Regions from separate parts of the Adlercreutzia aquisgranensis genome, predicted to be linked through region 2. Evidence: predicted binding sites of a transcription regulator. Region 2 holds the regulator's gene; each other region holds the start of a gene.

Region 1 (3,195 bases), on a different contig from region 2:
GGCATCTGCAGGTTGAAACGGGGAGGCCCGGCCGAGTAGCCGGGCCTCCCTTCGCGTTTGCGATGCACCGAATGTGCCGGCGTGCGGGCGCACGGTGTTTAGCAGGCTAGTCTTCCCAGGTCTCGCCCTCTGATTCCATGAGCTCCTGAAGGTCGTGGAAGTGCCGGGCCATATGGGCGATACCTACCAGGTCGGTGCATTCGCGAGCCAGCACCTCGGCGAGCAGCGACTTGTAGCTTTCTCGCAGCTCGCGGGGGTCACGGGGGACGAAGTGCTCCTCGGCCAGGGACACCTGGGCCTCGGCCAGCCGGTAGTTCGCTTCCAGCAGGTCAAACAGCTCCTCGTCGTAAGGGGTGTTTTCGGGAAGGTCCAGCTGCTCGCGCAGCTCCTGGTAGCGGGGGTGCTCCGGATTCGACACGACATCGCAGAGCGCCTCGTAGTCCTGCGCCGACTCCGCCTCGCCAAACACGTCGGCGCCGTCCCCGTCCAGGCATGCGCAGGGTAGCGGCAGATCGAACTCGCAGACGGGCATGGTGTCGACAAGGCGCAATTCGACGGTCCATCCGCCCTCGAGGCCGACGAGGAGCTGGGCTGTGGACCCGACGGCGGGCAGCACATCGGCGAGCACGGCCCTCTCCGCATTTTCCCACGGCTTTTCGTCGTCGTCCGGCGACGGGGCGCAGCCGTCCGCGTGGTCGAGGGATACCGGGTCGAGGTAGCGGCCGCTTTTCGCCAGGCAGCGGTAGGGGTCGTCGGGGAAGAGTCCCAGCGAGTCCATGATGGCGCAGAGGGCCGCGTCGAGCGTGGACTTGGCCGGCAGGCTCACCGTGCGGAAGTGGGGGACCCGTGTTCCCAGGATATCCGCATCCACGATGAGCACATCGCCTTCTTCGGGCAGCGGATCGCCGGTCTTCTTCAGATGCTTCTGGGACGCCGCCAAATCGGCAAGGGCGCGCAGGGCTGCCGGGTCGAGGGGGAGGGGAGTCTTGTGGCTGTCGCTCATGGCGCTCCTTCGCTCGGGTACGGATTCGGGCTTGCCGCGAGTATACCCTAGCGCATGCCGGTAAAGGCTGTCGGCGGCCTCTGTCGCGCTGCCGAAATAGAACATCCGGCGAATCTTTTGTGGCCAAGGGGGGAAGGAGGCCGGGCCGTCTTTCGCGTGCGGTGGAATCTGTGGTAGTATGCATACGAACATTTGTTGTGTTTTACGGTTGAGGAAGGGGAGCGGCCCGTGGGCTCCGTCGCAAGAACCGTCCTGGGCATCGACCCGGGGTTGGCGAACACCGGCTGGGGAATCGTGCGTCAGGAAGGCGCGCGCCTGGAGTGCGTCGCCTACGGGTGCATCTCGTCTCGCTCCGACGACCCGCTCGCCCAGAGGCTTCTCAAGGTGACCTCGCAGATGCGGGCCGTCATCGCTCGGTTCCAGCCGGAATGCGTCGGCATCGAGACGGTGTGGTTCGGGCAGAACGTCACGGCCGCCTTCGCCACCGGCCAGGCCCGCGGTGCGGCCTTGGTGGCCTGCGCCGAAGGGGGCCTTCAGGTGGGGGAGTTCAGTCCCAGCCAGATCAAGCTGTCCGTGGTGGGGACCGGGTCGGCCTCGAAGGACCAAGTTGCCTACATGGTACGCCACGTGCTCGGCTTGCGGGATGTCCCTCGCCCCGATCACGCTGCCGACGCCCTTGCGGCTGCCATCTGCTATACCGCCCACGACGGCGTATCCCGGGTCGAGGAGCGTTTCGGCCGGGCGGCGCAGGCGCGGGGCGGCTGCGCTTCGATAGAAAGGACCTGCGCATGATCGCGTTTTTGGAGGGTGCCGTTGCGGGCCGCAGCGCCCAGGCGGCCTATCTCAACGTCGGCGGTGTGGGCTATCAGGTGTTCATGGCCGCAAGCTCCCTGGCCAAGCTGCCGGAAACGGGGCAGAGGGCGTCGGTGCTCACGTACCTGCAGGTGAGCGAGAACGGCGTTTCGCTGTACGGGTTCCTTTCCCAAGAGGAGAAGGATCTGTTCGAGCGGCTGATCGGGGTGAGCGGCGTGGGGCCGAAGGTGGCTCTTTCCGCCCTGTCCACCTTCTCGCCCTCGCAGTTGGCCCAGGCCGTCGCCTCGCAGGACACCGCCCTTATCGCCAAGATTCCCGGCGTGGGAAAGAAAACCGCCTCCCGCATCGTCGTGGACCTTAAGGGCTCTCTCGACGAGCTGGGCCGAAGCCTCTTTGCGGCCCAGGATGCCGAAGTGGCGCCGGCAGGTGCCAGCCGGGCAGCGGAGGACTTGCTGGCGCTGGGCTTCACGGCCGACGAGGCCGAGCTTGCCTTGCGCGGTGCGCCGGAAGGGGCATCCGAGCAGCAGCTGCTGCAGTATGCGTTGAAGCGCCTGGGCTAGGCGGCGGGCTATGGTTGCATACGATTCCGAAATAGAGGGCATGGTGTTCTTCTCCGGCGCCGGCCGTGCTGCCGAGCCTTTCGGGGAGGAGCGCTCCGTGGCACCGCAGCTCATCGAAGAGGATCTGGCGCTCGACCGCAGCTTGCGGCCCAAGCGCCTTTCCGAGTATCTCGGCCAGACGAAGGTGAAGGAGTCGCTGTCGATTCTCATCCAAGCGGCTCAGGAGCGCGGCGATGTGGCCGACCACATACTGTTCTCGGGGCCTCCAGGTTTGGGGAAGACCACCCTCGCCCAGGTGGTTGCCAACGAGATGAGCGCCAGCATCCGCGCCACCAGCGGTCCTGCCATCGAGCGCACCGGCGACCTGGCGGCGATTCTCACCAACCTGGAAGAGGGCGACGTGCTGTTCATCGACGAGATTCACCGTCTGAACCGCATGGTGGAGGAGGTGCTGTACCCGGCGTTGGAGGACTTCGCCTTGGATATCGTGGTGGGCAAAGGTCCGGCAGCGCGATCCATCCGCCTGGACATACCGCGCTTCACCTTGGTGGGGGCCACCACGCGCACGGGTCTTCTCACCGGGCCCTTGCGCGACCGGTTCGGTGTTGTGTTCAGGCTGCAGTACTACACCCCCGAAGAGCTCTCCCAAATCGTGGAGCGGTCGGCCGCCATACTGGACGTGCCCATTGCCCCCGACGGCGCCTTGGAGATCGCCCGTCGCAGCCGGGGTACGCCGCGCTTGGCGAACCGCCTGCTCAAGCGCGTGCGGGATTGGGCTCAGGTACGCGGTGACGGGGTTATCGACGAAGACGTGGCCGC
Region 2 (3,195 bases):
TTCTTCGGTGTTTTGAACGTAGCTCATGGAATAGTCCTCAAAATGGTGGGTTTGACCTGGTGTTTTGCAAACGAGGCTCTGAGAGCCATTCTAAGGGGTGGTTTTGCCTTCGGACGAGTACTAACTCATGGTTTCGAGCGGTTTTCGGTGCGTTACAACCCGCTGCTGCCAAATCCGCCGCAACCGCGCTCCGTTTCGTCAAGTTCTTCTACCTCCTGGAACCGGATTCGAGGCACGGGAATCACGAGCAGCTGAGCGATGCGGTCTCCGGGCTTAATGGAGAAGGCTGCATCGGAAGTGTTGTGCAGAGCCACCTTGATCTCGCCGCGATAATTCTCGTCGATAAGCCCCGGAGCGTTCAGAACCGTAATCCCATGGTTGATTGCCAGACCGCTTCGCGGTAGCACCAGTCCGGCGAAGCCGGTTGGGATTGCGAGCCGTATGCCTGTGGGCACGAGCAAGCGGTGGCCTGGTCCGATAGTGAGCGCGCTTGCTGAGCGCAGGTCGACGGCCGCATCCTCGGAGCGCGTATAGGAGGGAACCCGACCCCCTCCGAGAACGTGGATGCGTACGGCAACATCGTTGCGCGCAGCGTCCGCAGTAAGGTCAGGACGGATTTCCAAAATAAAGTTACCTCTATCTAACTCTCTAGATGATCCAGCGCCGTCTGGAACTCCTCGACGCTTTGGAAGTCCTTGTACACGCTGGCGAAGCGCACATAGGCGACTTCGTCGAGCTTGCCAAGGCGAACGAGCGCCATGTCCCCCAGTTGTTTGGAGCCGATTTCGGAGCGGTTCTTCAGGCGGAGCTCAGACTCTATGCTGTCGATAAGATTCTCAAGCTGATCTGGCGTGATATGCCGTTTCGCACAGGCGATCAGAAGGCCTCGCATGAGCTTGTTGCGGTCGTAAGCCTCCGAAGATCCGTCGGTCTTGATGACGATGAGCGAGGTGTCCCCCAGGCGTTCGTAGGTGGTGAAGCGATGGGCGCATGCAAGGCATTCGCGGCGCCGGCGAATAGCGCTTCCGTCCTCCGACGATCGCGAATCGACAACCTTTGATTCGGGGTTTCCGCAGGCAGGACAGCGCATACATGCTCCTTATCGTTGGGTTTGGAAAAGCCTAGCATACAAGATATTGTGTATCAACGAGATGCGCCACGAGAGCGGAAAAGAAATAGGGAACTTTTCTTGTGCATAGGTTGCATAGAACCAATGTTCGTTGTATAGTCTCCAAATATAGAACGCTGTTCGATAGAGCGTCGATTTCATTGAGAAACGCCCATGGGAGGTACGTTATGGCCGACCGACCGTCGCCGAAGGTCACGAAGCGCCAGCAGGCCGTTCTCGACTCCATCGAGAAATGCATACGGGAGAAGGGCTACGGCCCTACCGTTCGCGAAGTCTGCATCGACCTGGGTCTTTCCTCCCCCTCTACCGTGCATGTGCACCTCAAGGCGCTTGAGGACAAAGGGCTTATCACCCGCGATCCGCTCAAGTCCCGCTCCATCGCGCTTACCTACGCGCTCAAGGACGTCGTCAATCCGGCTTCGGTCATAGAGAAGAGCTTCAGCACCGTGATGAACCTGCCGCTTGTGGGCGACGTAGCGGCAGGCGAGCCCATTTACGCCGAGCACAACATCTCCGAGTACCTCCCCCTGCCCACCGACATCGTCGGTGATTCCGCGAGCTTTCTGCTGGAGGTCCATGGCAAGTCGATGATCGACATCGGCATCATGGACGGCGACTACGTGGTGGTGAAGGAGCAGAACGTGGCTTCCAACGGCGAGGTGGTGGTCGCCCTCATCGAGGACGAGGCGACGGTCAAGCGGTACTTCCGCGAGGACAACCATATCAGGCTTCAGCCGGAGAATCGCTACATGGATCCCATCATCGTCGACGACTGCTATATCGTCGGCAAAGTGACCGCCGTTTTCCGCCGTATGTAGCTGTTCGTATCCACAGCGCCGGGTACTTGGTGCTTGCCCGGTGCGACATGGTGCACCGGGCAAGCACCTTAGCTAATCCGGAACGGCTCCAATTGCGAGACGTAGGCAGCTGGCGCGAACAGCGATATGCGCGTACCTGTTTCCGTATGCTCCTCGCCGATGATGCGGCACCGTTCGTGAACCATCGAGACCAGCGAGCCCTTGTCGTAGGGGATCAGCACGTCCATGGCGGTATCGGCTGCTGCGGCTGCGCGCGAGAGATGGCCTATGAGCTCGTCTATCCCCTCCCCTGTCTGCGCGGAAACGAATTGGGCGTGGGGATTTCGGGCGCGAAGGGCCTCGACCGTTTGCCGGTCGAGCAGGTCTATCTTGTTGAACACTACGATACGCGGGATGGAATGGGCTTCTATCTGGCCGAGCACCTCCTCCACGGCGTCTATCTGGTCGAGAAACTCCTCCGAGGAGGCATCGACGACATGGAGGATAAGGTCGCTGCCGGAAATCTCGTCGAGGGTGGATTTGAAGGATTCCACCAGGGTGGTCGGAAGCTTCTGGATGAATCCGACCGTGTCGGTGACGGTGATCTGACGACCTTCTGGCAGCACCAGCCTGCGGGTGGTGGAGTCCAGCGTGGCGAACAGCTTGTCCCAAGCTAGCACGTCCGACCCGGTCAGTCGGTTGATCAGGCTCGACTTTCCCGCGTTTGTGTATCCTGCCAGCGCCACCTTGAACATGCCCGATGCGTAGCGCCCCTCGCGCTGCACGGCCCGTACGTCGGCCAGATGGGCGAGCTCCCGCTTGATGGAGGTGATGCGCTTGCGCACCATGCGGCGGTCGACCTCCAGCTGGCTTTCGCCCTCGCCGAAACGGGACCCGACGCCGCCGCCCATGCGGTTCGACGCCAGGTGGGCCCACATGCCCCTCAGGCGGGGCAACAGGTACTGGTTCTGGGCGAGACGTACCTGCAAGCGTCCTTCCTTGGTCGAGGCATGTAGGGCGAAGATGTCCAAGATGAGAGCTGTGCGGTCTATGACCTTCACCGGCTTGCCCACGACCTTCTCCAGGTTGGACTGCTGCGAGGGCGTCAGCTCGTCGTCGAACACGGCCAGGTCTATCTCCTGGTCCTTGCACAGCTGCGCGATCTCCTCCGCCTTGCCGCTGCCTATGAAGGTCTTGGGGTTCGGAGCGTCCAGGCGCTGGGTGGTTCTGGCAACCACGTCGGCCCCGGCCGTATCCACGAGTCGTTCG
Region 3 (3,195 bases), on a different contig from region 2:
CCCCCGGCCCCGTCTGCACCGCCACCGCCTGCAAAACCCCCGTGCGCTTGCATCGGGATCATCGGGGCACCGCCTGGACCACAGGCGCCTGCCAAAGCCGCGTCAGCTCGGGGACGACGGTTCGGGCCTCGGGGAGCCCAGCCCGCAGGGGCGCCGATTCCAAAGCCTGCGGCTCCGCACCGGCACGCTCGGCCGCCGCTTCGAAAAGCGTCCTCTGGCCGGCAGAGACCTTCGCCGAGCGCGCCCCATGGGAGCCCCCGTCGATGGGAGCGCGCAGACGGGCGCGCAGCGCTTGCGGCGTGAACTCGGTCCCCGCTCCCATGTAGAAGCCGTTGCATGTGATGAAGTAGCGCGCACGCTTGAAGGCGATGCCGAGCTTACGCAGCTCGGGCTCGCGCAAACAGCAGGTCCTCCGCGCCTTAAGGATGAGCCGCGCCCCCTTCGGCCCGATGCCGGGCACCCTCAGAAGCATCTCCAACGGGGCCGTGTTCACCTCGACGGGGAAGCATTCCAAATGGTTGAGCGCCCAGTTGGCCTTCGGATCGACCTCCAGATCGAGCATGGGGTTTCGCCCGTCTATAATCTCGGTCACATCGAACTTGTAAAAGCGCATGAGCCAATCCGCCTGGTAGAGCCGATGCTCGCGATTGAGCTGCACCGGTGCGCCCGAGGGAAGCCGCGGGTCCTGGACCGCCGGCACGTAGGCGCTGAAGAACACGCGCTTGAGCCCCATGGTCCTGTAGAGAGCAGCCGACAGGGCCAGGACCGACAGGTCGGTTTCGGGCGTGGCGCCGATGATCATCTGGGTGGACTGGCCCGCCGGCGAGAAGGCCCGGCGTTTCCGTGCAGGCGCCTTTTGGGGATAGTAGGTGGTTCGGGTCCGGCCGATGGCCCGGGTCTCGCCGTCCTGGGCTATGGAGTCCCGGATCTGAGCCATGGGGTTGAAGATAGCCTGCTTCGACTTCTGGGGCGCCAGAAGCGCCAGGCTTCTCTGGGAGGGAAACTCCAGGTTCACGCTCAGACGGTCGGAAAGATAGCCCAGGCGCTCTACCAGCTCGGGGGATGTGCCCGGCACCGCCTTGGCGTGGATGTAGCCGTTGAAGCGGTGCTCCTCTCGCAGGATGCGCAGCGTTTCTATCATGAGCTCCGTGGTGCGGTCGGGACTGCCCACCACCCCCGAGCTCAGGAAGAGGCCCTCGATGTAGTTGCGCCGGTAGAACGCCATGGTGAGGTCGGCCAGCTCTTGCGGCGCGAACGAGGCCCTGGGCACCTCGTTGCTGCAGCGGTTGACGCAGTAGGCGCAATCGTAGATGCAGGCGTTGGTCATAAGCACCTTCAGCAACGTGATGCAACGCCCGTCGGGCGTGAAGCTATGGCAGCAGCCGGCCTGGGAAGCAGACCCCACAAGCCCCCGCTTCGCCGAACGATCGATGCCCGACGAGGTGCAGGCAACATCGTACTTGGCCGCATCGGCGAGAATGGAAAGCTTTTCTGCGACCGACAATCCCACGGTTCAGCCTTTCAATAAGAATACTTGTTCGATTAATCTGATAAGACTATACGAACTTATCATCGTTTCGTCAATCGAACAAACCGTGGAGATTGACTCGAGGCCCAAGGGCAGCGGCCGGTGCGACCGCTCTCAGACGACGCCCGTCAGGTCGAAAGCGGGGATGAAGCTCTCCTGCGCCGCTTCGCCGTCCTGCCAGAAGTAGTCCTCCATGCCCAGGCCGTCGGCGAAGTCGAGCAGGCGCTCGTAGTCCTCGTCCGGCACGCGCTGCGCTAACTCGGGGAAACGGCTCATCTGGGCCTGAGCGCTCGCGTCCCCCGAAGCGGCCCTGTCGGCCAGCACGGGCGTGTACTGGTTCATGAGCGAGACGAGCACAGCCGAGCCGTAGCGCTCGTGCAGAAGCGACACCACCGCTTCGGAGTCCTCGAGCGCGCCGGGGAGCAGCAGATGGCGCACGATGACGCCGCCCGTCATGCGGGGCGCGCCGTCCACCTCGTCGAAAGCCGGCTCCCCCGTTTCCTCCACCATGGCATCCAGCGCAGCCAGGGCCACCTCCCGGTAGTCGGGGGCTGACGAATAGCGTTGGGCCAGCTTAGCCGAGGCGTACTTGAAATCGGTCAGGTACACGTCCACGGTACCCCGGTTGCCGCGGATGGCGGAGACGGTCTCGTAGCCCGACGTGTTCCAAACCACGGGCAGTGAAAGGCCGCCGTCCCGGGCGATGGCCACGGCCCGGCGCACCAGCGGCGCGAAATGGGTGGGGGTCACCAGGTTGAGGTTCAGGGCCCCTTGGGCTTGCAGGTCAAGGGCCATCGCGGCAACATCCCGCGTGGACACCGCCTTGCCCGCCTCCCCTTGGGCGATGACGGCGTTTTGGCAGTACAGGCAGCGCAGGGGGCATCCGCCGAAGAACACGGTGCCGCTGCCGCGCGCGCCGGAGAGCACCGGCTCCTCCCAGAAGTGCAGGGCGGCGCGGGCCACGGTCATGGACGGGCCGGCGCCGCAACGGCCGACTTGGCCCGACAGGCGGTCGACCCCGCAGGCGCGCGGGCATAGGCGGCAGGATGCCAGCTCCGCATCCGGGCGCCCGCGAACGCAGGAGCCCCGCGCCATGTCCCCTAGTTCAGCGAGCAACCGTAGCCGCCGTGGTCGTGGTCGCAACCGCAACCGCAGGAGCCGTCGTCCTCGTAATCGCAGTCGTCGTAGTCGTAATCGTCGTCCTCGTCTTCCGACGGTCCGAAGGCGGCTTCGGCCCGCGTCCAATCGAGCCCCGCCTCGGCGCAGGAGGCCTCGTCGCCGTAGACCAGGGCAAGGGCCGCCGGAGACAGGTCCGATCCCCCCACCACCGCCAGCAGCTCCAGCATATGCTGGCATGCCTCGGCCTGCGGAAGGATGACCTCGGCGTCGTCGGCGGCGCCGATGGCGGCGGCGACCTCGGCCATGAGCATCTCCACGGTGAACTCGCCCTCGAAGCGCTTCTCGGCCACCGCCTCGAGCACCTGCTCGGCCAAAGGCGTGGCGGCCCCCACATGCTCGGCAGTACCGGCGAAAGGCGCATCGGTCGCCCTCACCGCCCGGTAGAGCGCCTCGGACTCCACGGCGCTCACCAGCTGGGAGAGCATCTGCAGCGTGTAGGACGCGCGCGCCAGCTGCGCCGAGCCGGCGCCTCCCGCAACCGAAACCTC

What was found. Region 2 encodes LexA, which represses DNA repair genes until DNA is damaged. Its sites were predicted from a motif close to CNAACANNTGTTNG; they were not measured.
Region 1: ruvC (crossover junction endodeoxyribonuclease RuvC) is a predicted target of LexA. The motif match lies at 1,189-1,202, and genes of this name have one in related genera.
Region 3: NFR41_RS06800 (putative DNA modification/repair radical SAM protein) is a predicted target of LexA. The motif match lies at 1,528-1,541, and genes of this name have one in related genera.

What each region holds. Positions count from the first base shown of each region.
Region 1 covers NZ_CALPDA010000014.1:7,715-10,909, reverse strand. The annotation lists gene NFR41_RS09135 (plasmid pRiA4b ORF-3 family protein) at 107-1,003, opposite strand; gene ruvC (crossover junction endodeoxyribonuclease RuvC) at 1,232-1,795, shown strand; gene ruvA (Holliday junction branch migration protein RuvA) at 1,792-2,376, shown strand; gene ruvB (Holliday junction branch migration DNA helicase RuvB) at 2,387-3,195, shown strand, end outside.
Region 2 covers NZ_CALPDA010000004.1:123,129-126,323, forward strand. The annotation lists gene NFR41_RS03565 (hypothetical protein) at 1-27, opposite strand, end outside; gene dut (dUTP diphosphatase) at 153-623, opposite strand; gene nrdR (transcriptional regulator NrdR) at 641-1,090, opposite strand; gene lexA (transcriptional repressor LexA) at 1,297-1,947, shown strand; gene hflX (GTPase HflX) at 2,016-3,195, opposite strand, start outside.
Region 3 covers NZ_CALPDA010000009.1:70,955-74,149, reverse strand. The annotation lists gene NFR41_RS06805 (TIGR03915 family putative DNA repair protein) at 1-62, opposite strand, end outside; gene NFR41_RS06800 (putative DNA modification/repair radical SAM protein) at 59-1,510, opposite strand; gene NFR41_RS06795 (radical SAM protein) at 1,643-2,623, opposite strand; gene NFR41_RS06790 (NAD(P)-binding domain-containing protein) at 2,629-3,195, opposite strand, start outside.